One region of the Streptomyces sp. NPDC051104 genome, then DNA from elsewhere that is predicted to be linked to it. Evidence: riboswitches for the same ligand, from Rfam matches in the RefSeq annotation. Region 1 holds a riboswitch; each other region holds the start of a gene.
What was found. A riboswitch is a leader RNA that binds a small molecule or an ion and turns the genes downstream of it on or off. The one in region 1 is predicted to bind thiamine pyrophosphate.

Region 1 (7,610 bases):
GCACCAGGTGAGCCGGGCGGAGACCTCCCGCCGAGGCAGCCGGCCGGGCCGGGCGGGCATCAGAGACGTGGCCGCCGCCGCCGGGGTCTCCATCACGACCGTCTCCGACGCCCTCAACGGCAAGGGCCGGCTGCCGGACGCCACCCGACGCCACGTCCGCGAGGTCGCCGACCGGCTGGGCTACCGCCCCTCGGCCGCGGCCCGCACCCTCCGTACCGGCAAGTCGGGCCTCATCGGCCTGACCGTGACGACGTACGGGGATGAACCTTTCACCTTCACCGAATTCGCGTACTTCGCGGAGATGGCCAGGGCCGCCACCTCCGCCGCGCTCGCCCGGGGATACGCCCTGGTCATCCTGCCCGCCACCTCGCGCCACGACGTGTGGTCGAACGTCGCCCTGGACGGCACGGTCGTCATCGACCCCTCCGACCAGGACCCCGTGGTCACCGAGCTGGTCCGACAGGGGTTACCGGTCGTCTCCGACGGCCGCCCGGCCGGCTCCCTCCCGGTCACCGCCTGGGTCGACAACGACCACGAGGCCGCCGTCCTCGGCATCCTCGACCATCTGGCGGAGGCGGGCGCCCGCCGCATCGGGCTGCTGACCGGCACCACGACGGACACGTACACGCACCTGTCCACGACCGCGTACCTCAACTGGTGCGAGCGCGTCGGACAGGACCCGGTCTACGAGGCCTACCCGGCGCACGACCCGTGCGCGGGCGCCGTCGCCGCCGACCGGCTGCTGGCCCGCCCGGACCGCCCCGACGCGGTCTACGGGCTCTTCGACCCGAACGGCACCGACCTGCTCGCCGCAGCCCGCCGCTACGGCCTGCGCGTCCCCGACGACCTGCTGCTCGTGTGCTGCAGCGAGTCCGCCGTGTACGCCAACACCGAGCCTCCCGTCACCACGCTCTCCCTCAAACCGCGCCGGATCGGCACCGCGGTGGTCCAGCTCCTCATCGACGCCATCGAGGGTGTCCAGCCGGAGCAGCCGGTCGAGCAGGTGATACCGACCGAACTGATCGTGCGTACGTCGTCCGAGCGACGCCCGCCCCGCACCACGGTCAGCCCGCCCCGGTCGCCCGGGCAGAGATAAGCCCGCACGGGGCCCGCGTGTGACGCACCAGTCGCCCGCGGGCGCCCGACGACCGGGACACCGGCGGGAAACCCCCGCCCATTTAGGGCGAATGCCGCGGTGAACTGGAGGGCTTCCCCGATTCACCACCCCTGGGTCATCACATGGCGCGATCCGCATTCCTATGATGGGCCCACGACACCGCGGGCCGCTGCGACCAGGCAGTCCGATGCGGTGCAGATGCGGCGCGATGGTGGAGGGGTCGATGACTCAGGGGGCCGGTCAGGGACCCGAGGTGGAGCGGACGGCGACGTTGCGCGACTTCCGGGTGCCCGCGTACGTCCACGAGGCCGGTCCGTACGCGCAGAGCACGCCCCACGACCAGGTCACCGGACCCGCCGCCGCCCCGGAGACCTACCCCCACGGCTACTCCGACGCCTACACGCCCACCGAACGGGACCTCCCGGTCGTCAACCGCGGTGACACGCTCCAGGCGGACGTCGCTCCCACGTCCGCGCCCGCCCCGCAGTCCGCGGAGGGTCCCGGTCCGCTGTTCGTCGTCGGGGACGTGCACGGCTATCTCGAGCAGCTCGTGGCAGCGCTCCAGGAGAAGGGCCTCATCGACGCCCAGGGGAGCTGGTGCGCGGGCACGGCGCGGCTGTGGTTCCTCGGCGACTTCACCGACCGCGGGCCCGACGGAATCGGCGTCATCGACCTGGTGATGCGGCTGTCCGCGGAGGCGGCCGCGGCCGGCGGCTACTGCAAGGCGCTCATGGGCAACCACGAGCTGCTGCTGCTCGGCGCCAAGCGGTTCGGCGACACGCCGGTCAACTCCGGCGCGGGCACCGCCACCTTCCAGGCGGCCTGGCTGCTCAACGGCGGCCAGAAGACCGACATGGACCGCCTGCAGGACCACCACCTGCAGTGGATGGCCCGCCTCGACGCCGTCGAGGAGGTCGACGGGCACCTGCTGGTCCACTCGGACACCACCGCCTACCTCGACTACGGCGACTCCATCGAGGCGGTCAACGACACCATCCGCGAGACGCTCACCCGCAACGACGCGGACGAGGTGTGGGACCTCTTCCGCAAGTTCACCAAGCGCTTCTCCTTCCGCGACGAGGGCGGCGCCGACGCCGTACGGTCCCTGCTGGACACCTACGGCGGCAGGCGCATCGTCCACGGCCACAGCCCCATTCCCTACCTCCTCGGAGAAGTCGGCTCGGAGGAGGCCGAGGACGGCACGGGTCCGGTGGTCGAGGGGCCGCACATCTACGCGGACGGACTGGCGATCGCGATGGACGGCGGCGTGACCATGGCCGGAAAGCTGCTGGTCCAGCAACTGCCCGTGGATATCTGACCGTTCCCCGGACAAACATCCCCCCGACGGAGGGCCGCGCAGAGTAGCGCAGGCCGGGGCCATTTTCTGGAAACCCCCTGTCACCGCGCGCCGTCGCCGCTCTACCATCGGCTTATCCGTAGCAGGCTCCCCTCCGTTTCTGCCCGACGGCTCGTCAGCATGCCGAGTCCCAAGCCCTACGGAGCATCGGGGGATGCACATGAACAGCGTTCCGCAGCACCTGCTGAGCGAGGACCGCCAGGACTACGAGCGGATCCTCGATGAGGCGCTGCGCTCCGCACCACACCGCCCGGATCTGGCCGCTGTGGGTCAGCGGCTGAACCCCGAACAGTTGCGCACCATGGCGCTGAACGCCACCGCCCTCATCACCGCGGCGGCGGCCACCGAGTACCAGCACTACGTCATGGTCCGCGAGGAACTGCGCCGGCCGGCGCCGTCCACCCCGATCGTCCAGGACAGCGCCCCCGGTTCCCCGGAGGCGGACCTGGACGCCCTCGGGCTCGCGGCCACCGTGGGAGAGGCCGCCGCGAGCGCCGGGACCGGTGCCGTCATCGCGGTCCTCGCCCCCTTCCTCGCGGGTGCCGCCGCCGCGATCTTCCTGCTCGTGGGGTACATCCTCAAGATGGTCAATCCCGATCAGGCGTTCGCCCGGACGCTCCTGACCACCGGGTGGGTCTTCGGCGCGGTGACCGCGGCGTCGATCCTGGTCGCCGCGATCGGCCTGCTGCTCACCGCGCTGCGCAACAGTTCCTCGGCACAAGAGGCGGACGCGTCGGGCACGTTGACGACGGAGGTGTCCCGGGCCAGGGCCGCCTGGCACGAGGCGCTGCTGGAGCGCGGCATCCTGCCGTTCCTCCGTGAGGCGCTCAGCGACCCGGGGACGGCCGCGATGACCCGGAAGGCGCCGGAGGCGGCCGGCGGCCGCATCCCGCACCTCGGCTACGACCGTCCGGGGTTCAGCAGCCCCGACAGCGGCCCGGCCGCCGGCCCGCGCCCCAGCTTCACCAGCCCCGACTTCACCAGCCCGGACTTCGGGGGGCCGGAGCACAAGCCGGAGTGACGAGCCCCGTCCGACGACCGGCCAGGTCCACACGAGTCCCCAGCCGGACCGCCCCCCATCGGACCGTCACCCGAAGAGTGGGCCCGGACTGCTCCACCCAAGCCGGGCCCGCACTTCTCACTCGGCGCGGGCCGTTCCGCGCCCTGAACGGCGTCGGCCCCGGCGAGGGCGAGGACAAAACGCTGCCCGGAACAGCCTCTGTGGCGTCCCGGGTCAGCGCCCCGCTCGGCCCCGTGTCAGTCCGCGATCGGCAGGTACACCCGGTTCCCCGCCTCCGCGAACTCCTTCGACTTCTGGAGCATCCCCTCAGCGATCTCCTCGGCCGTCGCGCCCTCGGCCATATCACCGCCGAACCGCTCTGTGATGGTCTGGCTGATCTTCATCGAGCAGAACTTCGGACCGCACATCGAGCAGAAGTGGGCGGTCTTGGCCGGCTCCGCCGGGAGCGTCTCGTCGTGGAAGTCGCGGGCCGTGTCCGGGTCGAGGGCCAGGTTGAACTGGTCCTCCCAGCGGAACTCGAAGCGCGCGTCGGACAGCGCGTCGTCCCACGCCTGCGCACCCGGATGACCCTTGGCGAGGTCGGCCGCATGGGCGGCGATCTTGTAGGTGATCACACCGGTCTTGACGTCGTCGCGGTTGGGCAGGCCCAAGTGCTCCTTGGGGGTGACGTAGCAGAGCATGGCCGTGCCCCACCAGGCGATCATCGCGGCGCCGATGCCGGAGGTGATGTGGTCGTACGCCGGCGCGATGTCCGTCGTCAGCGGCCCGAGCGTATAGAACGGAGCTTCATCGCAGATCTCCTGCTGAAGGTCGATGTTCTCCTTGATCTTGTGCATCGGGACGTGTCCCGGGCCCTCGATCATGGTCTGTACGTTGAAACGCCTGGCGATGCGACCGAGTTCCCCGAGCGTGCGCAGTTCCGCGAACTGTGCCTCGTCGTTGGCGTCCGCGATGGAGCCGGGCCTGAGGCCGTCGCCCAGCGAGTACGTGACGTCATAGGCCGCGAGGATTTCGCACAATTCTTCGAAATGCTCATACAGGAACGACTCCTTGTGGTGGGCGAGGCACCACGCCGCCATGATCGAGCCGCCACGCGAGACGATGCCGGTCTTGCGCTTCGCGGTCAGCGGTACGTACGGCAGACGCACCCCCGCGTGCACCGTCATGTAGTCCACGCCCTGCTCGGCCTGCTCGATGACCGTGTCCTTGTAGATCTCCCAGGTCAGTTCCTCGGCCTTCCCGTCGACCTTCTCGAGGGCCTGATAGAGCGGCACCGTGCCGATCGGCACGGGGGAGTTGCGCAGCACCCACTCGCGCGTGGTGTGGATGTTGCGGCCGGTGGACAGGTCCATGACCGTGTCGGCGCCCCAGCGGGTCGCCCAGGTCATCTTCTCGACCTCCTCCTCGATGGAGGAGGTCACGGCGGAGTTGCCGATGTTGGCGTTGACCTTCACCAGGAACCGCTTGCCGATGATCATCGGCTCGCTCTCGGGGTGGTTGACGTTGGCCGGGAGGACCGCACGGCCTGCCGCGATCTCCTCGCGCACCACCTCCGGGGACACGTTCTCCCGGAGGGCGACGAACTCCATCTCGGGCGTGATCTCCCCCCGCCGTGCGTACGCCAGTTGCGTGACCGCCTTGCCGTCACGGCTGCGGCGCGGCTGACGCGGCCGCCCCGGGAACACCGCGTCGAGGTTGCGCAGTCCGCCCCGCGGCGAGGTGTGCTTGATGCCGTCGTCCTCGGGGCGGACGGGACGGCCCGCGTACTCCTCGGTGTCGCCACGGGCGGTGATCCAGTTCTCCCGCAATGGGGTCAGGCCCCTGCGGACGTCGGTCTGGACGAGTGGATCGGTGTACGGGCCAGAGGTGTCGTACAGCGTGACCGACTGCCCGTTGGTGAGGTGCACCCGACGGACCGGCACCCGCAGGTCGGGGCGTGAGCCCTCGATGTACGCCTTGTGCCAGCCGATGGACTGTCCGCCCTCCTGGGACTGTTCGCCCTGAACGGAGGAAGGCGTGCGTACGTCCTTGTTGGTCATGAGACCTACTCCCTACGCCGGCATTACCCGGTAACAGGTTCAGCGGTCGACGCAGCGGTTTCCGCCCGCCGATGTTCCACGTGAAACATCGCGTCTGCGGAGGTCAGCGCCCTCTCAGCCCGGTGCTCCGAGCTCCCGCGTGTGCAAAGGTCCTCCTACGCTAGCGTCTCTTTGCGCGAGCTGAACAGTGGGCCTCACGCCTTCTTGCGATGATGCCTCGGTGACCACGACACAGCATCCGCCCCCGTACCCGCCGCCCGACCCACCTCATGGCCACGGCCACGGCCACAGTCCGGGCGACGCACATGGCCATGGACCGAGCGGCGAGCACGGGCAGGGAGCACGCGGCGGGCACGGGCATGGACCGAGCGGGCACGGTCACTCGCACAGCCACAGCCATGGCCCGGCGGCCCCCGTGTCGCGGCACCTGCGCAGAGTCATCGCCGCGATCCTCATCCCCTTCACGGCAGCCGTGGTGGTCGGCCTCGTCGTGCTGTGGCCCGGCGGAGTGCCGTCACACAAGCGCACCGGCGTGGGATTCGACCGGCAGACCCAGCAGGCCACGGTCACCAGGGTGGTGGAGGTGGACTGCAAGTCCGTGAACGCCTCGGGTGACACCCCGACCGGCGACACCTCCACGGCCGAGGGCTCCTCGGCCCAGCAGCAGTCGGCCGGCACGTGCAAGAAGGCGACGGTGCGCGTCGACACGGGCATGGACCAGGGCCGGACGTTCACGGAGATCGTCCAGCCGGACCAGTCACGGCAGTTGCATCAGGGCGAGAAGGTCGTGGTCGCGTACGAACCGTCCGCCCCCAGGGACCTGCAGTACTCGGTGGCGGATGTGAACCGCAAGGTCCCCATGGCGCTGCTGGCCGGCATCTTCGCCATCGCCGTGGTGGTCGTCGGCCGGATGCGCGGTGTGATGGCGCTCATCGCCCTGGCCGTCAGCTTCCTGGTGCTGAGCCTGTTCATCCTGCCGGCGATCCTGCAGGGCTCGAACCCGCTGCTCGTGGCCGTGGTCGGGTCCAGCGCCATCATGCTGATCGCCCTCTACATGTGCCACGGGCTCTCGGCACGCACCTCGGTGGCGGTGCTCGGCACGCTCGTCTCCCTGTCCCTGATCGGTGTGCTGGGCTCCCTGTTCATCGGCTGGGCCGCGCTGACCGGCAACACCGACGACAACACCGGCCTGATCCACGGCCTGTACCCGGGTATCGACATGAGCGGCCTGCTGCTGGCAGGCGTCATCATCGGCTCGCTCGGCGTCCTCGACGATGTGACGGTGACGCAGACGTCGGCGGTCTGGGAGCTCCACGAAGCGAACCCGTCGATGGGCTGGCGTGGTCTGTACCGTGCGGGCATCCGTATCGGCCGCGACCACATCGCGTCGGTCGTCAACACGCTCGTCCTGGCGTACGCGGGTGCCGCTCTGCCGCTGTTGCTGCTGTTCTCGATTGCGCAGAGCAGCGTGGTCACCGTTGCCGACAGCGAGCTGGTCGCGGAGGAGATCGTGCGCACGCTCGTCGGTTCGATCGGCCTGGTCGCCTCGGTGCCGGTGACCACGGCACTGGCCGCCCTGGTGGTCTCCGCCGACCGCTCCGACCGGTCCGCCGCTCCGGCCGCCGTACCGGCCCGCGGTGGGCGCGGGCGGCGCCGCAGGCACTGAGGCACCCAAGCCGCGGGGAGACACCGCAGAAGCGTTACGGCACCCACCGCACCCCGCACGGCTCCGCGAGGAACCGTTACAGCACCGAAAGCGTCCTCAGCCCGCGCTCTGCTCCTCGGCGAGGATCCGGTCCAGCGCCTCGTCGAGATGTGCGTCGAAGTCGGCGAGGGAGCCCTCCTGGCCGAGCGGCACCAGCTTGTCCGTACGGTCCAGGAACGCGACCAGCGGCACCGCCCCGGACCGGAACAACGCCCGGTCCGCACCCACCTGGAGCCGGATCAGCACATCGCCGAAGGTATCCGGCTCGGCGGGCGCGATGTGCACATCTCCGTCGCCGCACGGCCGGCCCACTCCGTCGACCAGCAGCTCGCGACCGAACGCCCAGGTCACGGGCGCGTCCCCGGGCAAGT
Region 2 (7,610 bases), on a different contig from region 1:
GGTTCGTCGTCCCGGTCGGCATGCCGGCGGCGCCACACCGTGACCGCCGCCATCAGCAGCAGGATCGCGCCGATCGAGGTCCGTACGACCGCGTCGTCGGCCCACACCAGGAACAGCGTCCCCACGACGACGCCCGCGGCGACCGCCGGGAACAGGCGCCACAGGGTGGGCCAGTGGGCGTGGCGGCGGTAGGTGAGGACGGCGAGGACGTCGCCGACGATCAGGATCGGCAGCAGGACGCCGGTCGAGGCCCGGGCGGGCAGGACGGTGGCGAAGATGGCGAGGCTGACCGTGTTGGCGCCGCTCACGGCGGTCTTGGAGAAGCCGACGAGGAGCGCGGCAGCGGCCAGCGCGGCGAACCCCCACGGCGATATGTCCCAGAGCGTCATCGTGTTCATGCGGGGACCGATGCTATGCCCACGCATCTGGCCACGTCAGGGGCGTCTCGCCAGATGGGCCCTTGGTGAGGCGGCCCCTGAACCCTGCGCCGCGCCCCGCTTCTCCTACACCCGCGGACGCTCGACGAGCACCGTGCTGCCCTGCCCCACGCCCACGCACATCGTCGCGAGCCCTCGGGCGGCACCGGTGCGGCGCATGCGGTGCAGGAGGGTGGTCAGGATGCGGGCGCCCGAGCAGCCGAGCGGGTGGCCGAGGGCAATGGCGCCGCCGGTCGGGTTGACCAGCTCCGGGTCGAGGCCGAGCCGGTCGGCGCAGGCGAGGGCCTGGGCGGCGAACGCCTCGTTGAGCTCGGCCTCCTGGATGTCGCCGATCGTCCAGCCCACCCGTGCCAGGGCCTTCTCGGTGGCGGGGACGGGGCCTATGCCCATGACGTCCGGGTGCACGCCGGCCGAGGCCCCGGCCACGTACCGGCCGAGGGAGTCGAGGCCCAGTTCGTCGAGGACCTCCTCGCTGACGAGGAGGAGACCGGCGGCGCCGTCGTTCATGGGCGAGGCGTTGCCCGCGGTGACGGTGCCGCCCTCGCGGAACACCGGCTTGAGGCGGGCGAGTTTCTCGTACGACGTGTCCTCGCGGACGCCTTCGTCGGCGGTGACGACAACGCCGTCGGGTCGGGTCACTGGCAGGAGTTCGGCGTCGAAGAGCCCGTTCTTGCGGGCCTCGGCCGCCCGCCGGTGGCTGCGCAGCGCGAAGTCGTCCTGGCGTTCGCGCGGGACGCCGTACCGCTCGGCGACCTCCTCGGCGGTCTCCCCCATGGTGAGCAGGCCGTACAGGTCCTTCATCGCCGGGTTGACCAGCCGCCAGCCGAGGCGGGTGTCGGCCGTCTCGATGCGCTGCGGCAGGGCCTCGTCGGGGCGGGGCAGCACGAAGGGGGCCCGGCTCATGGACTCCGAGCCGCCCGCGAGCACGATGTCGGCCTCACCCGCGGCGATGGCGCGGGCGGCCGTCGTCACCGCCTCCAGGCCGGAGGCGCACAGCCGGTTGACCGTAGCCCCCGGGACGGACTCGGGCAGGCCGGCGAGGAGGGCGGCCATGCGGGCGACGTTGCGGTTGTCCTCGCCGGCCTGGTTGGCGGCGCCCCAGTAGACGTCGTCGATGCGGGCCGGGTCGAGCGCGGGCACGTCCGCGACCAGGCCGCGGATCACGGTGGCCGCGAGGTCGTCGGGCCGCACGGTGGACAGTGCGCCGCGCAGCCTGCCGATGGGGGTGCGGCGGGCTGCCGCGAAGTGGACGGTACGCACGACGGAACTCCTGACCGGCCTCGGCGATGGAGCGGGGCTAGTTAATTAGCACCGCTAGTTTTGAACTATAGACCGCCGGGCGGTCGCCGGGAAGCTCGCCGGTGGTGCGGGGGAAGGGGGGCGCTCCCGCCGGGTTTCACCTGATCGGTCCTGGGGACCCGGGCGCGCATGGAGTGGTTGCGGCAAGCGGCGTGCGTGGGTGAGGACCCCGAGTTGTTCTTCCCCGTCGGGACGGCGGGGCCCGCCGTCGAGGAGACCGCCGCCGCCAAGCGCGTCTGCCGCCGCTGCCCCGTCATGGGCGAGTGCCTGGACTGGGCGTTGGGCAACGGGCAGACGGCGGGCGTGTGGGGCGGCACCGGCGAGCAGGAGCGTGCCGAACTGCTCCGTGCCACGAAAGACCGACCGATAAGGAGAAGCGCGCGATGACCGTGGTGCACAGCACGCTGCCCGAGCCCGCACGCCGGGTCACCGGGGAGGCCCTGCAGGAGACCCTGGTGGATCTGCTCGGGCTGTCCCTGATCGGGAAGCAGGCCCACTGGAACATCGTCGGCCCCAGGTTCCGTTCGATCCACCTCCAGCTCGACGAGGTGGTCGACACCGCACGCTCGTACGCCGACACGGTCGCCGAACGTGCGTCCGCGCTCGGTGTGCCGCCGGACGGCCGCCCGGAGACCATCGCGTCCGCCTACGGCCTGCCCGGCACGAAGGAGGGCTGGCTGCGGGACACCGACGTCGTGGGCCTGATGGTGGAGTCGCTGGAAGCGGCGATCGGGCGGCTGCGCAAGCGGATCGACGCCACCGCTGAGGCCGATCCCGTCACCCAGGACCTGCTGATCGGGATCACCGCGGAGCTGGAGAAGCAGCGCTGGATGTTCGAGGCCGAGAACTGGCCGCGCGAGGAGTGAGACCGAGCGGAACCCGACCGTCGAGGGTGGAGAGGAGTAAGCCATGACCGACGCCCTGGAGATGGACGCGCTGTGGGAGGACTTCCACCGGGTGGTGAACATGACCTCCCAGGAACTGGCGGCCTGGCTGCGGGTCCGGGACGCCGAGGAGGAGAGCGAGCCACTGCCGGAGGAGGCGGGCACGCCCACCGGGCGACACGTCCTGTCGATCCTGCAGAAGCGGCGCACCGACCTCACCGACGACGACGTCCAGGTCATGCGCAAGGTGGTGGACACGGTCACCTCCGAGGTGGACGTGGAGAACGAGCCGGAGGCCGAGGACGAGCACCTGCGCCACCGGCTCATGACGCTGGGGCACGACCCGCTCAAGGCGTCACGGTGAGGCCGCCATGGGACGGGACGACAGAGCCGCCGGGGTGATCGGGGAACTCGTCGGCGAGCACGGGCAGACCTACGCGGAGGAGGCGGGGATCCGGCTCAAGGACGCCCCGCAGCCGCTGTACCGGCTGCTGTTGATGGCCCTGCTGCTCAGCGCCCGCATCCGCTCCCCGATCGCCCTGGCCACGGTGCGGGCGCTTCAGGAGGCGGGCCTGAAGGACCCGCGCCACATGGCTGAGGCGGACTGGCAGGAGCGGGTCGACGCGCTGGGGCGGGGCGGCTACCGGCGCTACGACGAGCGGACGGCGACCCAATTGGGCGACAGCGCCGAGTTGCTGACGGAGCGTTGGGGCGGAGACCTGCGGCGGCTGCGGAAGGCGGCCGACGGCGACGTCTCTGCCCTGCGCCGGCTGTTGCAGGAGATACCGGGGATCGGACCGGCCGGCGCGGACATCTTCCTGCGCGAGGTGCAGCGCGTGTGGCCCGAGGTGGCTCCCTACCTGGACGCGAAGGCACTGTCGGGTGCGGAGCGACTGGGGCTGCCGAAGGACCCGGAGCAGTTGCTGAAGCTGGCGAAGGAAACCGAACCGGCGGTGCTGGCAGCGGCGTTGGTGCGCGCCGCACTCGACAAGAAGCTGGCGGAAGAGGTACGGGAGCACGCGGCGTGAGGGCGGGCTCGGGGTGGGTGCCCTGTGGGCGCAGAACGAGTTGTCCCGGCAGCGCCCGCCGCGAGCCCTCCCGTGCCCGACGCCGGCCCCTCGGCGTCGCCGACACCGCGGCGACCGGCAGGTGAAAGCTTCACCGGGAGCGGAGAAAGCGCATTCCCTCAAGGACTCGCCGACGGCCGCACGAGGATCTTCTCCGCGAAGTTCACGACCAACCTCGGCCGCAGCCTGGCGGGCGGTACCACGACGTCCGACTGCGTGACCCGTACGGCGCCCTCCGGCTGGCAGATCGCGGGATTCCACGGGCGCTCCGGTGACGAGGTCGACAAGATCGGCTTCATCTACACCCGGCGCTGACGCGCCACCAAGACCTCTCGAGGGCCGCTGACCGACCCGGCAGCGGCCCTCACGTATGGCTGATTCCCGTCCTCGGGTTAGTCTTGCCGCCGTACCGGACACGGGGTGCCCCATCTGCGGGCTGAGATCACACCCGTCGAACCTGAACCAGTTCGTACTGGCGGAGGGATGTCTTCCATGCCATCGGCGCATGTCTCGGGCGGGCTGCCCACAGGCGGCCGGAACACCGTCTTCGACGGGCGGATGCCCACCGCTCCCGGCGACCTCAGGGTCGAGGGCCACGGCATCGAGCCGGTCCCCGAGACGAATCGTTACGGCGGGGCGGGCCGGCTGTTCACCGTGTGGTTCGCCCCCAATCTGACCATGACCGGCGTGTTCACCGGGACCATCGGCATCGCGCTCGGCCTGGACTTCACCACCGCGCTCACCGCCATCGTCCTCGGCACGGTGCTGGGCGCGGTGCCCACCGCCTATCTGAGCACCTGGGGCAGCCGCACCGGAGCCGGCCAGCTGCCGCTCGCCCGGCTGGCGTTCGGGCGCGCGGTGGTGCTGCCCGGGGTGCTGCAGTGGCTGTCCTCGATCGCCTGGGACGCGCTGATCGGGCTGTTCGGCGGCGATGCGCTGGCGCGGCTCGCCGGCTGGCCGTTCTGGCTGGGCGTCCTGGTGGTGATGCTCGCCCAAGGAGCTCTGGGGGTCCTCGGCTACGAGGCGATCCACCGGCTGCAGCTCGTCATGACCTTCGTGCTGGCAGCCGCCTTCGCACTGATCGCCCTGCGCATGGCGGGCAGCGTGCACCCCGCCTGGACGGGCACCGCGCACGGCGCGGACCGGGTGGGCGCCTTCGTGCTGACTAGCACCATCGCGCTCAGCCTGTCGCTGTCCTGGGCGCCGTACGCCAGCGACTTCAGCCGCTATCTGCCGCGCGGCACCTCACGGTCCCGGATGTTCTGGTGCACGCTGCTCGGTCTCGTGGTGTCCTTCGTGGCCGTGCAGGTCCTCGGACTGTGGGGCGCCTCGGTGCTGACGGACCAGACGGCCGCGGGCGTGGACCATGTGCTGGGCGGGGGCGCGGCCGGTGCCTTCGGGCTGCTGGCCGTGGCGCTCGCGGCGCTCGCCAGCAACGCGATGAACGACTACAGCGGCTCCCTGGCGTTGCAGACCGTCGGGGTGCGCCTGCCGCGTCCGCTGGCCGCCGCCCTCGCCGTGGTGCTCGGCTTCCCGCTGGTGCTGTGGATGCACGCGGCGAACACCACCGCCCGCTTCCAGAACGTGCTGCTGTTCGTGAGCTACTGGATCCCCGGGTTCGTGGCGATCGTGGTCGTCGACTGGCTCGCCCGGCGCGGCACCGCGGTCGACCTCGCCGCCGGGACCGCCCGGCCGCGCTCCGTGTGGCCGCCGCTGCTGGCGTTCGTCGGCGCCTTCGCCGCGGCGGTGCCGTTCATGGACACTGGACTGTACGTGGGCCCGGCCGCCCACGCGCTGCACGGCGCCGACGTCTCCTACTACGTGGCGTTCCTGGTCGCGCTCGCGCTCTACGCCCCGCTGCGCGTCCGGGAGGAGAGCCGCGTGCGCGTCCGAGAGGAGGGCCGCGCATGACCGCGCCGCCCCGTGTCCTGACCATCGCCGGCTCCGACTCCGGCGGCGGCGCCGGGATCCAGGCCGACCTGAAGACCATGCTGGCGCTCGGCGCCCACGGTATGAGCGTGATCACCGCGGTCACGGCGCAGAACTCCGTGGGGGTGCAGGGGGCGTGGGAGCTGCCCGTGGAGGCGGTGCGCGCCCAGTACCGCAGCGTCGTCGACGACATCGGAGTACAGGCGGTCAAGACGGGCATGCTCGCCTCACCCGCGCTGGTCCAGACGGTGGCCGACCTGCTCGGGGACATGCCGGCACCGGTCGTCGTGGACCCGGTGAGCGTCTCCAAGCACGGCGACCGGCTGCTCGCCGACGACGCCCTGGAGGCCGTACGGACCAGGCTGCTGCCGCTCGCCACGGTGACCACGCCGAACCTGGACGAGGTCGCGGAGCTGACCGGCATCACGGTGACCGACGAGGCGGGCATGCGCCGCGCAGCCGACCGCCTGCTGTCGTACGGGCCCCGGTGGGTGCTCGTGAAGGGCGGCCATCTGCCCGGCGAGGCCACCGACCTGCTCACGGACGGCCGGCAGGAGCACTGGCTGCGCGCCGCACGCCACGACAACCGCCACACCCACGGCACGGGCTGCACCCTCGCCTCGGCCGTCGCGGTCGGTCTCGCGCAGGGCCTCACGGTGCCGGAGGCGGTGCGGCAGGCCAAGGAGTACGTCACGGAGGCGATCGCGGCGGGCTTCGCGCTCGGCGCCGGCATCGGACCGGTGGACCACGGCTGGAGGCTGCGTGCGCGCACGTGACGGTGGCCGGGGAAAGGAGCCCGCCCTCAAGGGGGTGCCTCGGGTCAAGGCGTCACAGGCGGATCTGGTGTGATGGACGGGCACCGCCGATCCTTTCGCGGAAGGACCGAACCCTGAACACCCCGCTCGCCGAGGCCCTCTCCGTCGTGCTCCTCGTCGCCGTCCTGGCCGGCGCGGTGGTGCGTCCCTTCAAGCTGCCGGAGGCGGTCTGGGCGGTTCCGGCCGCCGGGATCGTCATCCTGACCGGCGCCATCTCCCTGGACCACGCGCAGGCCGAGGCCGAGCGCCTGGGCCCGGTGGTCGGCTTCCTGGCGGCCGTGCTGGTGCTGGCCCACTTCTGTGACGTAGAGGGGCTGTTCCAGGCCTGCGGCGCCTGGATGGCGCGCTGGGCGGCGGGCCGTCCCGGGCGGTTGCTGACCGCCGTGTTCGCCCTCGCCTCGCTGATCACCGCGGTGCTCAGCCTGGACGCCACCGTCGTGCTGCTCACGCCCGTCGTGTTCGCCACCGCGGCCCGCATGGGCGCCCGCCCGAAGCCGCACCTGTACGCCTGTACCCATCTGTCGAACACCGCCTCGCTGCTACTGCCGGTCTCCAATCTCACCAACCTGCTCGCGTTCGGTGCGGCCGGGCTGAGCTTCACCCGTTTCGCCGCGCTGATGGTGCTGCCGTGGCTGGTGGCGGTGGCCGTCGAGTATGTCGTCTTCCGGCGTTTCTTCCGCCACGACCTGGACGCGGGAGCCACCGACGAGGACCACGGCGAGCCGCCGAGGCTGCCGCTGTTCGCGCTGGTGACGGTCGCCTGCACGCTGGCGGGGTTCGTGGTGGCCTCCGCGTTCGGTGTCGACCCGGCGTGGTCGGCGGCGGCCGGGGCGCTGGTGCTGGCCGTGCGCGGACTCCTCCGGCGCCGGGCCACCCCGCTGACGGTGGTGCGCGCGGCGGCGCCGTCCTTCCTGGCGTTCGTGCTGGCGCTCGGCGTCGTGGTGCGCGCGGTCGTCGACAACGGTCTCGCCGGCGCTCTCGGGCATGTCATCCCCGGCGGCACCGGTCTGCCCGCGTTGCTCGGCGTCGCGGCCCTGGCGGCCGTGCTGGCCAACCTGATCAACAATCTGCCGGCGGTCCTGGTGCTGCTGCCGCTGGCCGCCCCGTCCGGTCCCGGAGCGGTGCTCGCCGTCCTGCTCGGCGTGAACATCGGCCCCAACCTCACCTACGCCGGTTCGC
Region 3 (7,610 bases), on a different contig from region 1:
TCGTCTTCGAGCTGCTGGCGGAGGGCAATATCGCCCGGGCCGTCAAGGGTGAGAAGATCGGCACACTCGTGGGTGACCAAGGCGGCCGGGAGTGACCGGAGGCAGACCCGTCGGGGGTTAACCCCGTCCGGGCGAGGGACCCTGACCGGGGGATGGACAATGTCCTGCCGGTCGGGAACCGTGCAGGAAGAAGACGCGACGCAGCCGGCCGCAGACCGATGAGGACCGTTGCCGGGCCTACTCAAGACACGCAGGAGCAAGTGGTGATCGAAGAGACCCTCCTCGAGGCCGAGGAGAAGATGGAGAAGGCCGTCGTGGTCGCCAAGGAGGACTTCGCCGCGATCCGCACCGGTCGTGCGCACCCGGCGATGTTCAACAAGATCGTGGCCGACTACTACGGCGCACCGACGCCGATCAACCAGCTGGCCTCGTTCTCGGTGCCGGAACCGCGTATGGCCGTGGTGACGCCGTTCGACAAGAGCGCGCTGCGCAACATCGAGCAGGCGATCCGCGACTCCGACCTGGGCGTCAACCCGAGCAATGACGGCAACATCATCCGTGTGGTGTTCCCCGAGCTCACCGAGGAGCGGCGTCGTGAGTACATCAAGGTCGCCAAGGGCAAGGGCGAGGACGCCAAGGTCTCGATCCGCTCCGTGCGCCGCAAGGCGAAGGACGCCATCGACAAGCTCGTCAAGGACGGCGAGGTCGGCGAGGACGAGGGCCGCCGTGCGGAGAAGGAGCTCGACGACACCACCGCGAAGTACGTCGCGCAGGTGGACGAGCTGCTCAAGCACAAGGAAGCGGAGCTCCTCGAGGTCTGATGAACGACTCTTCCTGGGGGGCGCCGCCACAGGCCGGGTACTGGGGGCCCACCGAGCAGGGGCCTGGCCAGGGCGTCGGCCCGCCGGGTCCCGCGTACGATGCGCATGACGCCCAGCAGACTCGCCCCATGCCCATCGTGCCCGAGGTACCCGCGCCCGGCGGAGACCAGGATGACGACCGGGGGGTCGCCGCCCGTCGACGCGGCCCCTTGTTCCGCGACGAGACGCCGCAGGTGCCGTCCCCGTGGGCGGCGCCGCAGAATACGGAGCCCATGCCCGACGCCCCACAGCCGGCACCCGCACCGCAGAAGAAGAGTGCGGGCCGTGACCTGGGCGCGGCCATAGGGGTCGGCGTCGGGCTCGGCGTCGTGATCGTCGCGTCGTTGTTCATCGTCAAGGCCGTGTTCGTCGGTGTCATAGCGGTCGCCGTCGTGGTGGGCCTGTGGGAGCTGACGAAGCGGCTGGAGGAACGCAAGAGCATCAAGGCGCCACTGGTGCCGCTCGCGGTCGGCGGCGCGGCGATGGTCGTCGCCGGGTATGTGCGGGGCGCCGAGGGAGCGTGGGTGGCGATGGCGCTGACCGCGCTCGCGGCCCTGGTGTGGCGCATGACGGAACCGCCGGACGGCTACCTCCGGGACGTCACGGCAGGCGTCTTCGCGGCCTTCTACGTGCCGTTCCTGGCCACGTTCGTCGCCATGATGCTCACGGCCGACGACGGCCCGCAGCGCGTGCTGACCTTCCTGCTCCTGACGGTCGTGAGCGACACGGGCGCGTATGCGATCGGCTGGCGCTTCGGCCGGCACAAGCTGGCCCCGCGCATCAGTCCCGGCAAGACCCGCGAGGGTCTCATAGGTGCGGTCACCTTCGCGATGGGCGCGGGCGCCCTGTGCATGCAGTTCCTGATCGACGGCGGTGCCTGGTGGCAGGGTCTGCTGCTGGGGCTCGCGGTCGCGGCCAGCGCCACCCTCGGCGACCTCGGCGAGTCCATGATCAAACGAGACCTGGGCATCAAGGACATGGGCACACTGCTGCCGGGCCACGGGGGCATCATGGACCGCCTCGACTCCTTGCTGCCGACGGCGCCGGTGGTGTGGCTGCTGATGGTGATCTTCGTGGGGTCGGCCTGACCTGCGCTGTCCGGGCAGAGGGGCTCGTCGTCCACAGGGCGGTGGACCCCTCTGTCGCGTCGACACCCAGCAGATGCGCCCACCTGTGAAGGTCTGCCGATGAAGGGTCGGGTTTCCTGACAGGCCTTGCGGGCGCCGGTCTCCCTGACATAACTACATGCGTCATGAACCTTTTCGGCCGCAGCTCTCCACTCCGACGCGCGGCGGTTCCCGCCGCACCCGTGGCCCCCGGTGCCCCGCTGAGCCCCGCCGCCCCGGCGCATCCCGGTGTCGGCGTTCTGCCTGATCCCGCCCTGCAGGCCCTCACCGGCGAGTGGATGATCGACCCCGCGCACAGCAGGATCGGGTTCTCCGTGCGACACGCCATGGTGACGACGGTGCGCGGCGCCTTCACGCAGTACGACAGCCGCCTCTACTTCGACGGCCGCGACCCGGCCCGCTCCCGTGCCGACATCGCGCTGTTCACCGCCAGCGTCGACACCGGTGTCGAGCAACGCGACGCGCACCTGGTCGGCCGCGACTTCCTGGACTCCGCGACCTACCCGCGGATGATCTTCACCAGTACCGCTGTGCACCTCGCGGACAAGGACGTCTACCGCATGACCGGTGACCTCACCATCAAGGACACCACCCGTCCCGTCGACCTGGAACTCACCTACATCGGCCATGTGACGGACCCGTTCGGTTACGAGCGCGTCGGCTTCGACGGCACCACCACGATCAACCGTTCCGACTGGGGCCTGACCTACAACGCCAGGCTGGCCGAGGGCGGCGCCATGGTGAGCGAGAAGGTCCGCCTCCAGTTCGACATCGCGGCCATCCGCGCCACCGCCACCGCCTGACGGAGCACGCGAGCCGCGCAGGAGACCGAACCGGCCTTCGCGGCCTCGCGAATCTTCGGTCGCGGGCCACACCAGTGGATCTGAGACACTGGGAGGACCATGCCCAAGCCCGGAGAACTCACTTTCGTCGCGCCGCGCGGAGCCAAGACGCCGCCGCGGCATCTCGCCGATCTCTCGCCCGCCGAGCGCAAGGAGGCGGTCGCCGCGATCGGTGAGAAGCCGTTCCGCGCCAAGCAGCTCTCGCAGCACTACTTCGCGCGGTTCGCGCACGACCCGGAGCAGTGGACCGACATCCCCGCGCCCTCCCGTGGCAAGCTCCAGGAGGCGCTGCTCCCGGAGCTGATGACGGTCGTCCGGCATCTGGCGACGGACCAGGGCACCACCCGTAAGACGCTGTGGCGGCTGTTCGACGGCACGCTCGTCGAGTCCGTGCTCATGCGCTATCCGGACCGGGTCACCATGTGCATCAGCTCGCAGGCGGGTTGTGGCATGAACTGCCCGTTCTGCGCCACCGGCCAGGCGGGCCTGGACCGCAACCTGTCGACCGCCGAGATCGTGCACCAGATCGTGGACGGCATGCGGGCGCTGCGCGACGGCGAGATCCCCGGCGGCCCGGCGCGGCTGTCCAACATCGTCTTCATGGGCATGGGCGAGCCCCTCGCGAACTACAAGCGGGTCGTCGGCGCCGTCCGCGCCCTCACCGACCCCGCGCCGGACGGGCTCGGCCTCTCGCAGCGCGGCATCACCGTCTCCACCGTCGGACTGGTGCCGGCCATCCACCGGTTCGCCGACGAGGGCTTCAAGTGCCGTCTCGCCATCTCCCTGCACGCCCCGGACGACGAGCTGCGCGACACCCTCGTTCCCGTCAACACGCGGTGGAAGGTGCGCGAGGTCCTCGACGCCGGGTTCGACTACGTCGAGAAGTCCGGACGCCGGCTGTCCATCGAGTACGCCCTCATCCGGGACATCAACGACCAGGCGTGGCGCGGCGATCTGCTGGGCCGGCTGCTCAAGGGCAAGCCCGTGCACGTCAACCTGATCCCGCTGAACCCGACGCCCGGCTCCAAGTGGACCGCCTCCCGCCCCGAGGACGAGAAGGCGTTCGTCGAGGCGATCGCCGCCCACAGTGTGCCGGTGACGATCCGGGACACCCGTGGTCAGGAGATCGACGGGGCGTGCGGTCAGCTCGCCGCCACCGAGCGGTAGTCTGAGGGCCGTCAGTCAGTACGTACATCTTCATATTCCGACAGGGGAGCGCCACAGCGCTGAGAGTGCGGTAGCGACCGCAGACCCTCTGAACCTCGCCCAGGTCATTCTGGGTAGGGAGTTCGGTCTTCACTCGAGCTGTTGTGCCCTGCCCGGGACCCTCCGAGGTCCGGGGCGGGGCCGCGTCTCTTCCTGGTCACCCCCAGGAGGAATCCAGTTGAGCATCACCGGTAAGCAGTGGGCGGCCGTGGCCGTCGGGCTGGGCATGGTCACGCTGTCCGCGTGCGGATCGTCCGGTTTTGGAAGTGGGAACGGCGGCGGCGACTCCAAGACCGTGACCCTCGTCAGCCATGACTCGTGGGCCGCCTCCAAGAGCGTCATCGCGGCGTTCGAGAAGGAGTCCGGCTACACCGTCAAGGTCCTCAAGGACGGCGACGCGGGCCAGGCCGTCAACAAGGCGATCCTCACCAAGGACAACCCGCAGGGCGACGTCTTCTTCGGCGTCGACAACACACTGCTGTCCAGGGCGCTGGACAACGGCCTGTTCCAGCCGTACGAGGCCAAGGGCCTCGACCAGGTCGGCACCCAGTACCAGCTGGACGCGGACAAGCACCGGGTCACGCCCATCGACTACGGCGACATCTGTGTCAACTACGACAAGAAGTACTTCGCCGACCACAAGCTGACCCCGCCGGCGTCCTTCGACGACCTCGTCAAGCCCGAGTACAAGAACCTCCTCGTCACCGAGAACGCCTCCACGTCCTCACCCGGCCTCGGCTTCCTGCTCGGCACCGCCGCGAAGTACGGCGACGGCGGCTGGCCGGACTACTGGAAGAAGCTCAAGGCCAACGGCGTGAAGGTGGTAGACGGCTGGGAGCAGGCCTACAACGAGGAGTTCTCCGGCTCCGCCGGCGGGAAGAAGGCCAAGGGGGACCGGCCGCTCGTCGTCTCCTACGCCTCCTCGCCGCCCGCCGAGGTCGTCTACGCCGACCCCCGGCCCAAGACCGCGCCGACCGGTGTCGCCACCGGCACCTGCTTCCGCCAGATCGAGTTCGCCGGTCTGCTGAGCAACGCGCACAACACCAAGGGCGGCAAGGCGTTCCTCGACTTCCTGATCAGCAGGAGGTTCCAGGAGGACATGCCGCTCAACATGTTCGTCTACCCGGTGGTCGAGGGAGCGAAGGTGCCCACGGAGTTCACCGAGTACGGGCCCGCGGCCAAGGACCCCGAGACCATGGCCCCCACGAAGATCGCCGCCAACCGTGACCAGTGGGTCAAGTCGTGGACGTCGCTCGTACTGAAGTGACCCCCCACAGGCGGGGGAACGCGGCGCGGCTCGGGCTGATGGCCCTGCCCGTCGCGTTCTTCGCGGTCTTCTTCGCCTACCCCGTCGCGGCGATCGTCGCGCGCGGTGTGAAGGCGGACGGGGCCTGGCGGCTCGGGCGGGTCGTGGACGTGCTCGCCGAGCCGGACATGCGGCACGTGCTGTGGTTCACCACCTGGCAGGCGCTCGCCTCCACCGCTCTTACCCTGCTGATCGCGCTGCCCGGCGCGTATGTCTTCGCGCGTTACGACTTCCCGGGCAGGCAGGTGCTGCGCGCCGTCGTCACCGTCCCGTTCGTGCTGCCCACGGTCGTCGTCGGCACCGCCTTCCTGGCGCTGGTGGGTCGCGGTGGACTCTTCGACGACCTGTGGGGCATACGGCTCGACACCACCGTGTGGGCCATCCTGCTCGCCCACGTCTTCTTCAACTACGCCGTCGTCGTCCGCACGGTCGGCGGCCTTTGGGCGCAACTCGACCCCCGCCAGGAGGAGGCCGCGCGCGTGCTCGGCGCCTGTCGGCTCACGGCCTGGCGGATGGTGACGCTGCCCGCGCTCGCACCGGCGGTGGCCGCCGCCGCGCTGATGGTGTTCCTGTTCACCTTCACCTCCTTCGGCGTGGTGCAGATCCTCGGCGGCCCCACCTTCTCCACCCTCGAGGTGGAGATCTACCGGCAGACCTCGGAGATCTTCGACCTGTCCACCGCCGCAGTGCTGACGATCGTCCAGTTCGTCGCGGTGGGCGCGATCCTCGGGGTGCACGCCTGGACGGTGCGCCGCCGGGAGAGCGCGCTGAAACTGGTCGACCCGTCGCGCACGGCGCGCAGGCCGCGCGGGGCCGCACAGTGGGCGCTGCTCGGCGCGGTCCTCGCGACCGTCGCCCTCCTGCTCGTCCTGCCGCTCGCCGTCCTCGTCCAGCGCTCCCTCGACGCGCCCGGGTTCGCCTACTACAAGGCGCTGACCCGCACCGACGACAGCACCTTCCTCGTCCCGCCCGTCGACGCCATGGTGAACTCCCTCCAGTACGCCGTCGTGGCCACCCTCATCGCGGTACTGATCGGCTCGCTCGCCGCCGCGGCCCTCGCCCGCAGGGACGCCGGCCGGCTCGTACGGGGCTTCGACGCGCTGCTGATGCTGCCGCTCGGCGTGTCCGCGGTGACCGTCGGCTTCGGCTTCCTCATCGCGCTCGACAAACCGCCGCTGGACCTGCGCGGCTCCTGGATCCTGGTGCCGCTCGCGCAGGCCCTGGTGGGCGCCCCCTTCGTCGTCCGCACCATGCTGCCGGTGCTGCGGGCCGTGGACGAACGGCTGCGGGAGGCGGCCGCCGTGCTCGGGGCGTCGCCGTGGCGGGTGTGGCGCGAGGTCGATCTGCCGATCGTGCGGCGGGCGCTGCTGATCGCCGCCGGGTTCGCGTTCGCCGTGTCGCTGGGCGAGTTCGGGGCGACCGTGTTCATCGCGCGGCCCGACAACCCGACGCTGCCGGTGGCCGTGGCGCGGCTGCTCGCGCGGCCCGGCGACCTCAACTACGGGCAGGCGATGGCCCTGTCGACGATTCTGATGGTGGTGTGCGCGGTGGCGCTGGGCGTCCTGGAGAGGTTGCGGACCGATCGGACGGGGGAGTTCTGACGATGCTCACGCTGCAAGGCGCGACCGTACGCTTCGACCGGCGGACCGCGCTCGACCGAGTGGACCTCGAGGTCGCCGAGCAGGAGATCGTGTGCGTGCTCGGGCCGAGCGGCAGCGGCAAGTCGACGCTGCTGCGGACGGTGGCCGGGCTGCAACCCCTCGATGAGGGGCGGCTGTTCCTCGACAGCCGTGACCTGGACGGGGTGCCCGCGCACCGGCGCGGGGTGGGCCTGATGTTCCAGGACCATCAGCTGTTCCCGCAGCGGGACGTCGGCGGGAACGTCGCCTTCGGGCTGCGTATGCGCAAAACCGCGCGCGCCGAACGGGAGGAACGCGTAACGGAGTTGCTCGACCTGGTCGGACTTCCGGGGGCCGCGCGCAGGGCGGTGTCGGAACTCTCCGGCGGCGAACAGCAGCGCGTCGCGCTCGCCCGCGCCCTCGCGCCCCGGCCACGGCTGCTGATGCTGGACGAGCCGCTGGGCCAGCTCGACCGGTCCCTGCGCGAGCGGCTCGTCGTCGAACTGCGCGACCTGTTCGGCCGCTTGGGTACGACCGTGCTCGCCGTCACCCACGACCAGGGCGAGGCCTTCGCTCTCGCCGACCGGGTCGTGGTGATGCGCGACGGGCGGATCGCCCAGTCCGGTACGCCGCTCGAGGTGTGGCAGCGG
Region 4 (7,610 bases), on a different contig from region 1:
CGCCCTGGCCCGCGGTCGACTCCAGCAGCAGCCACGGGTCGTCGTCGTGCGTCAGCTCGTCCAGCAGCGGCAGCATGCGCTCCCGTACCTGCTTCAGGGCCACCGAACGGTCCCGGCCGCCGGTCGCGCTGCCCGTGTGCACGACCACACCCCGCGCGCCGATCTGGCGGCCTCGCCGCAGCGAGTGCCTCAGCGACTCCACCGACCTGTCCACGGTCGCCTCGGTGTGGGAGCCGAAGTTGATCAGATAGGGGGCGTGGACGTACACCGGGATCGACTCGGCGGCGCACGCGGCCCGGAACTCCTCGTCCTGACGCGGACTGCCCGCGGGCGTCGCCCAGCCGCGCGGGTTGGCCACGAAGACCTGTACCGTCTCGGCCCCGATGTCGCGGGCGTAGGCCAGCCCGACGGAGTTCAGCCCACCGGCCACCGGGACGTGGCTGCCGATCGGGTTGCGGGAGGGGCCGAAGGTGCCGGGGGCGCCACGGGACTGCTCAGTGCTCACCCCCCCAAGGGTGTCACGTCGCCCAGGGTGCCCGGTCTTCGGCCACCGGCCGGCTAGCGGATCTTGATCGTGATCGTCGACCCCTTCGGCGCCTTGTCCCCGCCCTTGACCGACTGGCTCTTCACCGTGTCGCCGAACAGGCCCAGCAGGCCCCGGTCCTCCTCGACCTGGAAACCCGCGGCCTCGAGCGTCTTCTTGGCGTCGTCGACGTTCTGCCCGGTCACGTCCGGCACCTGGACCATCTCGGGACCCTTGGAGAGCGTCAGCGTGACGGTGTCGCCCTGGCCGGCCTGCTTGCCCGCGTCCGGCGACTGCTGGGCGACCTTCCCGGCGTCGTACTCCGAGGTGACCTGCGTGTCGGCGATCTTCACCTGCAGGCCCGCGTCCTGCAGCTCTGAGGTGGCGTCGTCGATGGAGTCGCCCCTGACGTCGGGCACGTCCACCGGGCTGCCCTTGCTGACGACGAGCGCGATCGCCGAGCCGCCGTGCCGCTCGGTCCCCGCCTCCGGGTCCGTGCCGATCACGGACCCCTTGGGCACGTCCGCGCTGAACGCCTGTGTGACCATGCCCGGCACCAGGCCGTCCTTCTTCAGCCGGGCCTGCGCCTGGTCCAGCGGGTAGCCCTTCAGATCGGGCACCTGCACCGTCTCGGGACCGTCCGAGAGCGTCAGCGTCACCGCGTCGTGGGAGCGGATCCGCGCACCCACCGCCGGATCGGTGCTGATCACCGTGCCGCGCCTCACCGTGTCGCTGTAGGCGTGCTTGACCTGCTTGACCTCGAGACCGGCCTCCTTCAGCCGGGCCCGGGCGTCGGCCTCCGTCTTCGCCAGGAGCGGCGGGACCTCGGTGAACTGGCCCGAGTTGATGTACCAGACCCCCGTCCCGACACCGAACACCACCAGCACGGCGAGGATCAGCGCGAGCAGCCCGCGGCGGGGCCGCGGCGAGCGCCGAGGCGGCTCGGGCGGCGGGGCCTGAAGCCGGCTCGTCCGGTTGAGGACGGCCTCCCGGTCCCCGCCCACAGGGCGGGCCGGCAGCAGGTGCGGGATCACGCTCGTGCGGTCCTCGGCATTGTCGTGCTCCGCGGCGATGGCCCCCGGCGGCACGGCGTCCAGCTGCTCGTCGGTCAGCGCGCCACGGGCTTGAAGCACCTGACCCAGCAGCGCCACCGCGTCCGCCGGGCGCAGCTCGGGGTTGCGCGCGGTCGCCGACGCGACAAGGTCGTCGAGTTCGACGGACAGCCCCGGCACGGCAGCCGACGGCGGCGGCACGTCCTCGTTCAGGTGCTGGTAGAGCACCTGGGCGGGGGAGTCGCCGTGGTGCGGCTTGGCGCCGGTCAGCATCTCGTGGAGGACGACCCCGCACGCGTACACGTCGACCCGCGGGTCGGCCACGCCCTGCTCGATCTGCTCCGGGGCGAGGTAGGAGACGGTGCCGAGGACGGCGCCCGTGGTGCTGGTGACGGTGTCGACGGACCGGACGAGGCCGAAATCGGCCACCTTGACCCGGCCGTCGTCACCTATGAGGACGTTCTCCGGCTTCATATCCCGGTGCACGAACCCGGCGCGGTGCGCGGCCCCCAGGGCGGCCAGCACCGGCTCCACGATGTCCAGGGCCGCGCGCGGCTGCAGCGCCCCGCGCTCGCGCAACACGTCGCGCAGGGTGCAGCCGGCGACGTACTCCATGGCGAGGTAGACGTACGATCCGTCGGCACCCTGATCGAAAACCTGCACGACGTTCGGATGGTCGAGACGGGCGACCGACTTGGCCTCCCGTATGAAGCGCTCGACGAACGAGCCGTCGGCCGCCAGCGTCGGGTGCATCACCTTCAGAGCGAGCACACGGTCCAGGCGGGTGTCCAGGGCCCGGTAGACCGTGGCCATCCCGCCGACTGCGATCCGCGCCTCGACGCGATAGCGGCCGTCGAGCACCTGCCCGACGAGAGGGTCCTGAAGGGTCGTATCCACGCTGGTGAGTCTACGAGGGCGCACTGTCACTCACCGTCCGCTGCGGGGACACCGGGGCCCGACTGCAGCCGACCTGTGACGCGACCTCCGGTCCGGCTCAGAAGGCCGGCAGTTCCGGGTCCAGCCGGGCCATGCCCTCCATCGGCGACGACGCCTCCGCGAAGTGCCGGCGCGGGATACGGCCCGCCCGGCGGGCGAGCCGGCCGGCCTCCACCGCGTGCCGCATGGCCTCCGCCATCAGGACCGGCTCCTGCGCCCGGGTCACCGCCGAGGCGAGCATCACACCCGCGCACCCCAGCTCCATCGCCAGCGCCACGTCCGACGCCGTGCCCGCGCCCGCGTCCAGGATGACCGGCACGCGCGCGTGCTCCACGATCAGCTGGAAGTTGTGCGGGTTGCGGATGCCGAGCCCGGACCCGATCGGGGAGCCGAGCGGCATGATCGCGGCGCAGCCGACGTCCTCCAGCTTGCGGGCGAGCACGGGGTCGTCGTTCGTGTACGGCAGCACGGTGAAGCCGTCGTCCACCAGCGTCTCGGCCGCCTCCAGCAACTCGATCGGGTCCGGCAGCAGGGTCCGCTCGTCGGCGATGACCTCCAGCTTGACCAGATCCGTGCCGAGGGCCTCGCGCGCCAGGCGGGCGGTGAGCACGGCCTCGCCCGCGGTGAAGCAGCCGGCGGTGTTCGGCAGCACCCGGATGCCCAGCTTGTCGAGCACGGACAGGACCGAACCGTGCACCGAGGCGTCGACGCGCCGCATCGCGACCGTCGTCAGCTCCGTGCCGGACGCCACCAGCGCCCGCTCCAGCACGTCCAGGCTGGGCGCGCCACCCGTTCCCATGATCAGCCGGGACGAGTAGGTGGTCCCACCGAGGACGAAGGGATCGTCAGCCATGGTCAGCCTCCTTGGACGGCGGTGAGGACCTCGACGCGGTCTCCCTCGCTGAGGGACGTCGACGCCCACTGCCCGCGCGGGACGACGGTTTCGTTGACGGCGGCGGCCACGCCCGAGGGGGCGGCGGTCAGGCTCCGCACCACCGCGTCGAGCGCGACACCGGGGGTGACCTCGCGGGTCTCCCCGTTGACCGAGATGTTCATGCCGGCTGCTCCGTGAGTGCGGCGGCGGTGAAGCGCCGGGGGGTGAAGGGGCGGGCCTCCTCGGGAAGCTCACCGGTGGTCAGCACGTGCGCCATGACGTCGCCGGTGACCGGGGTGAGCAGGACACCGTTGCGGTAGTGGCCGGTGGCCAGCAGCAGGCCGTCCAGCTCGGTGGGGCCGAGCAGCGGCGCGTTGTCCGGGGAGCCCGGGCGCAGACCCGCCCGCGTCTCGGTGAGCGGCAGCTCGGTGATCCCGGGCACCAGCTCGTGCGCGTCCCGCAGCAGCTCGTACACCCCGCCCGCGGTGACCGTGGTGTCCCAGCCCAGCTCCTCGCTGGTCGCGCCGACCACCAGCTCGCCGTTCTCGCGCGGCACGAGGTAGATCGCGCCACCGCGGACGACGGCGCGCACCGTACGGCTCAGGAACGGCGCGTACCGCTCGGGCACGGTCAGCCGCAGCACCTGCCCCTTCACGGGACGTACGGGCGGCAGGACGTCGTCCGGGACGCCCGCGAGCCGCCCGCTGAGGCTGCCCGCGGCGAGGACGACCTGCCCGGCGGCGAGCTCGGTGCCGTCGGCGGTCCGCACCCCGCAGGCCCGCTCCCGCACCACCGTGAGCCGCTCGGCCCACACCCGGTGGAAGACCACCCCGGCGCGTTCGCAGGCCGTCACCAGGGCGGCGGCGAGGCGGCGCGGGTCGATCTGGTGGTCGCCGTCGACCCTGAGCCCCCCGCGCACGCCCGGCGCGAGCATCGGCTCCAGACGGCGGCACTCCCGCCCGCTCAGCCACTCCGACTCCAGCCCCGAGCGCTGCTGCAGGGCGTGCAGTTCGCGCAGCTCGGCGCGGTCGTCGGCGTCGAGCGCGACGGCGAGCGTGCCGCAGCGGCGGTAGCCCAGGTCCCGGCCGGTAACCTCGGCCAGCTCGGCGGCGAAGTCCGGGTAGCGGCGCGCGGAGGCGAGGTTCAGGGCGAGCAGCGTCTGCTCGCCGTAGTGCAGCTCGGTGACGGCGGCCAGCATCCCGGCGGCCACCTGCGCGGCTCCGCCGCCCGGATCCGGATCCACCACGGCCGTGGCGAACCCGCGCTGCGCCGCCCGCCAGGCGGTCACCAGGCCGATGATCCCGCCCCCGATGACGAGGACGTCCGACACGGTCGACGCATCGCGCGATGTCGACGGTTCGTCCGGTGTACGCGACATGGGCGTCCAGCCCCTCCCTTCGCCGGCATGACCCGGATCAGGTTCGTACGGTCGGAGGCCGTCCCAGCCTCCCTCTCAGCCCGGTGCGCCGGGCTCCCGCGAGTGCTTACGGTGGCAACACTAGCCCGCAGAGCGTCGCCCTTGTAAGGCGGCCTCCGCCCGGCAAGGGCTGTGCAGGACGTCACTCAGCACGCCCCCTGACTGACAAATCGTCAATTGTCTATGGTGATCAGGTGAGCGAGCAGACGCAGGCACGGGGCGGTACGGCACGGCGCGTCGTCGTCGTGGGCGCGGGCATGGCCGGGGTGCAGACCGCGGTCGCCCTGCGGGAGCAGGGCTTCACCGGCGGCGTGACGCTGATCGGCGCGGAGCCGCACCAGCCGTACGACAGGCCGCCGCTGTCCAAGGCCGTGCTGCTCGGCAAGGCCGAGGGCTCCGCCTTCGACGTCGACTTCGAGGCGCTGGACATCGAGCTCGAGCTGGGCCGCGAGGCGACCGGCCTGCGTCCCGAGGACCACGAGCTGGACACCGAGCGGGGCCCTGTCCCGTACGACGTCCTGGTCATCGCGACCGGGGCGGAACCGATCCAGCTGCCCGGCGCGGAGGGCGTCCCCGGGGTGCATCTGCTGCGCACGCTGGACGATGCCGAGCGGCTGCGGCCGGTGCTCGCCCAGCAGCACGACGTCGTGGTCGTCGGCGCGGGCTGGATCGGTGCCGAGTTCGCCACCGCCGCGCGCGAGGCGGGCTGCGCGGTGACCGTGGTGGAGGCCGCGGACCGGCCGCTCGCCGGCGCACTGCCGGCGGAGGTGGCGGCGCCGATGACGTCCTGGTACGCGGACAGCGGGGCCGAGCTGCGCACGCACGCGTGCGTGGAGCGCATCGAGCCGGGCGCGGTGGTGCTGGACGACGGCTCTCGGGTGCCGGCCGGGGCGGTGGTGGTGGGCATCGGGGCCCGGCCCGCCACGGCCTGGCTGGCCGGGTCCGGGATCGAGCTGGGCGTGCACGGCGAGGTGCCGGCCGACGATCATCTGCGCACCTCGGTGCCGGACGTGTACGCGGTCGGTGACTGCGCGTCCTTCCCGTCGGGCCGCTACGAGGAGCGCCTGCTCGTCCACCACTGGGACAACGCCCTCCAGGGTCCGCGCACCGTGGCCGCGAACATCATCGGTCAGACACCGGTGGCGTACGACCCGGTGCCGTACTTCTGGTCGGAGCAGTTCGGCCGGTTCGTCCAGTACGTGGGCCACCACGCGTCCGCCGACACGACGGTGTGGCGCGGCGACCCCGAGGGCGCGGCCTGGACGGTCTGCTGGCTGCGCGAGGGCCGCCTGGTGGCCCTGCTGGCCGTGGGCCGCCCCCGGGACCTTGCGCAGGGCCGCCGCCTGATCGAATCGGGCACCCCCATGAACACCGCACTGCTGTCGGACCCGTCCCGCCCACTGAAGGAGGCGACGGCGTAGGGCGCAACCACCCCCTCCGCCTAACCCCGCCGGAGGCGCTCCGCTTCCGACTGTCAGTCCGGGATGGCACGCTTGATCCCGTGACCGAGATTGACGCAAAGATCGATGCTCTCGTCCCCGCCTGGCTCACCCTGCCCGACATCGCCGATGCCCTCGGCGTGGAGGTGACACGCGTGCGGCAGCTGGTCAAGGAGGGCCAGCTCATCGCCGTCCGCCGAGGCGAGAACAAGGCGCTGCACGTCCCCGCCGCCTTCATCGACGGGGACAAGGTGGTCAAGGGCCTGTCCGGCACCTTGACCCTGTTGCGGGACGACGGCTTCACGGTCGAAGAGATGATCGAGTGGCTCTTCACCCCCGACCCGACCCTGCCCGGCACCCCCGCGCAGGCTCTCAGCGAGAATCGCGGCACGGAGGTGAAGCGCCGCGCGCAGGCGCTCGCCGTCTGATCGATCCGGTCTGATCGGACCGGACCCGATCGACCTGGACCCGATCGAGCTGGACCCGATCGGACCGGACCCGATCGGACCGGTTCCGGTCTGATCAGGCCGGCACACAAGAACAACCGTCCGCGTACGGGCCGCGGGCCAAGGGACACGCCCCGGCCCCGGCCGACCGCGCCCCGCCGCGGCCCGTACGCCACCGACAAACGGGGGAACACCACCGTGCCCGACACCGCCCGCACCACCCGGCTCGCCGACGCCCGCGTCTATCTGTGCACGGACGCACGCAAGCGCCAGGGCGACCTCGCCGAGTTCCTCGACGCGGTCCTCGCCGGCGGCGTCGACATCGTGCAGCTGCGCGAGAAGGGCATGGAGGCCGCCGAGGAGCTGGAGCACCTCCAGGTCTTCGCCGAGGCGTGTGCCCGCCACGGCAAGCTCCTCGCGGTGAACGACCGCGCGGACGTGGCCCACGCCGCCCGCCCCGACGTCCTGCACCTCGGGCAGGGCGACCTCCCCGTCCCCGCGGCCCGCGCCATCCTCGGCGACGACATCCTGATAGGCCGCTCCACCCACTCCGAGGCGGAGGCCGAGGCCGCCGCCGTCCAGGAGGGTGTGGACTACTTCTGCACCGGCCCCTGCTGGCCCACCCCCACCAAGCCCGGCCGCCCCGCCCCCGGCCTCGGCCTGGTCCGCCACACCGCCGCGCTCGGCACCGACCGCCCCTGGTTCGCCATCGGCGGCATCGACCTCGGCAACCTGGACCAGGTCCTCGATGCCGGCGCCCGCCGCGTGGTGGTCGTCCGCGCGATCACGGAGGCTGACGACCCCGGCGCGGCGGCGGCCGAGTTCGCCAAGCGGCTGCGCGCCGCGTAGGAGCGCCTGGAGGCCGATCCTGCCCCGCGTTGTCCGATGGGTGGACAACAAGTCGACATTTCGGGCAAATTCCG

Region 2: it holds a riboswitch for thiamine pyrophosphate, as region 1 does, so the genes downstream of both, AB0N14_RS14705 (cytosine permease) here and thiC (phosphomethylpyrimidine synthase ThiC) in region 1, are expected to answer to the same signal.
Region 3: it holds a riboswitch for thiamine pyrophosphate, as region 1 does, so the genes downstream of both, AB0N14_RS24475 (thiamine ABC transporter substrate-binding protein) here and thiC (phosphomethylpyrimidine synthase ThiC) in region 1, are expected to answer to the same signal.
Region 4: it holds a riboswitch for thiamine pyrophosphate, as region 1 does, so the genes downstream of both, thiO (glycine oxidase ThiO) here and thiC (phosphomethylpyrimidine synthase ThiC) in region 1, are expected to answer to the same signal.

What each region holds. Positions count from the first base shown of each region.
Region 1 is NZ_JBFBBS010000005.1:126,779-134,388, forward strand. Features, by position in the region: gene AB0N14_RS10370 (LacI family DNA-binding transcriptional regulator) at 1-1,096, shown strand, start outside; gene AB0N14_RS10375 (metallophosphoesterase) at 1,341-2,435, shown strand; gene AB0N14_RS10380 (hypothetical protein) at 2,629-3,495, shown strand; gene thiC (phosphomethylpyrimidine synthase ThiC) at 3,732-5,534, opposite strand; TPP riboswitch at 5,527-5,683, opposite strand; gene AB0N14_RS10390 (YibE/F family protein) at 5,755-7,200, shown strand; gene AB0N14_RS10395 (SsgA family sporulation/cell division regulator) at 7,297-7,610, opposite strand, start outside.
Region 2 is NZ_JBFBBS010000008.1:89,858-97,467, forward strand. Features, by position in the region: gene AB0N14_RS14670 (sulfite exporter TauE/SafE family protein) at 1-398, opposite strand, end outside; gene AB0N14_RS14675 (thiolase family protein) at 504-1,697, opposite strand; gene AB0N14_RS14680 (WhiB family transcriptional regulator) at 1,866-2,123, shown strand; gene AB0N14_RS14685 (DNA starvation/stationary phase protection protein) at 2,120-2,602, shown strand; gene AB0N14_RS14690 (DUF3140 domain-containing protein) at 2,646-2,984, shown strand; gene AB0N14_RS14695 (endonuclease) at 2,992-3,648, shown strand; partial or broken gene AB0N14_RS14700 (jacalin-like lectin) at 3,820-4,002, shown strand; TPP riboswitch at 4,094-4,188, shown strand; gene AB0N14_RS14705 (cytosine permease) at 4,180-5,598, shown strand; gene thiD (bifunctional hydroxymethylpyrimidine kinase/phosphomethylpyrimidine kinase) at 5,595-6,392, shown strand; gene AB0N14_RS14715 (arsenic transporter) at 6,506-7,610, shown strand, end outside.
Region 3 is NZ_JBFBBS010000019.1:75,034-82,643, reverse strand. Features, by position in the region: gene pyrH (UMP kinase) at 1-95, shown strand, start outside; gene frr (ribosome recycling factor) at 264-821, shown strand; gene AB0N14_RS24490 (phosphatidate cytidylyltransferase) at 821-1,948, shown strand; gene AB0N14_RS24485 (YceI family protein) at 2,113-2,790, shown strand; gene rlmN (23S rRNA (adenine(2503)-C(2))-methyltransferase RlmN) at 2,890-3,996, shown strand; TPP riboswitch at 4,029-4,134, shown strand; gene AB0N14_RS24475 (thiamine ABC transporter substrate-binding protein) at 4,214-5,302, shown strand; gene AB0N14_RS24470 (iron ABC transporter permease) at 5,278-6,942, shown strand; gene AB0N14_RS24465 (ABC transporter ATP-binding protein) at 6,945-7,610, shown strand, end outside.
Region 4 is NZ_JBFBBS010000027.1:88,822-96,431, forward strand. Features, by position in the region: gene AB0N14_RS28710 (deoxyribonuclease IV) at 1-505, opposite strand, end outside; gene pknB (Stk1 family PASTA domain-containing Ser/Thr kinase) at 559-2,472, opposite strand; gene AB0N14_RS28720 (thiazole synthase) at 2,570-3,364, opposite strand; gene thiS (sulfur carrier protein ThiS) at 3,367-3,567, opposite strand; gene thiO (glycine oxidase ThiO) at 3,564-4,763, opposite strand; TPP riboswitch at 4,761-4,873, opposite strand; gene AB0N14_RS28735 (FAD-dependent oxidoreductase) at 4,997-6,223, shown strand; gene AB0N14_RS28740 (Rv2175c family DNA-binding protein) at 6,304-6,669, shown strand; gene thiE (thiamine phosphate synthase) at 6,886-7,536, shown strand.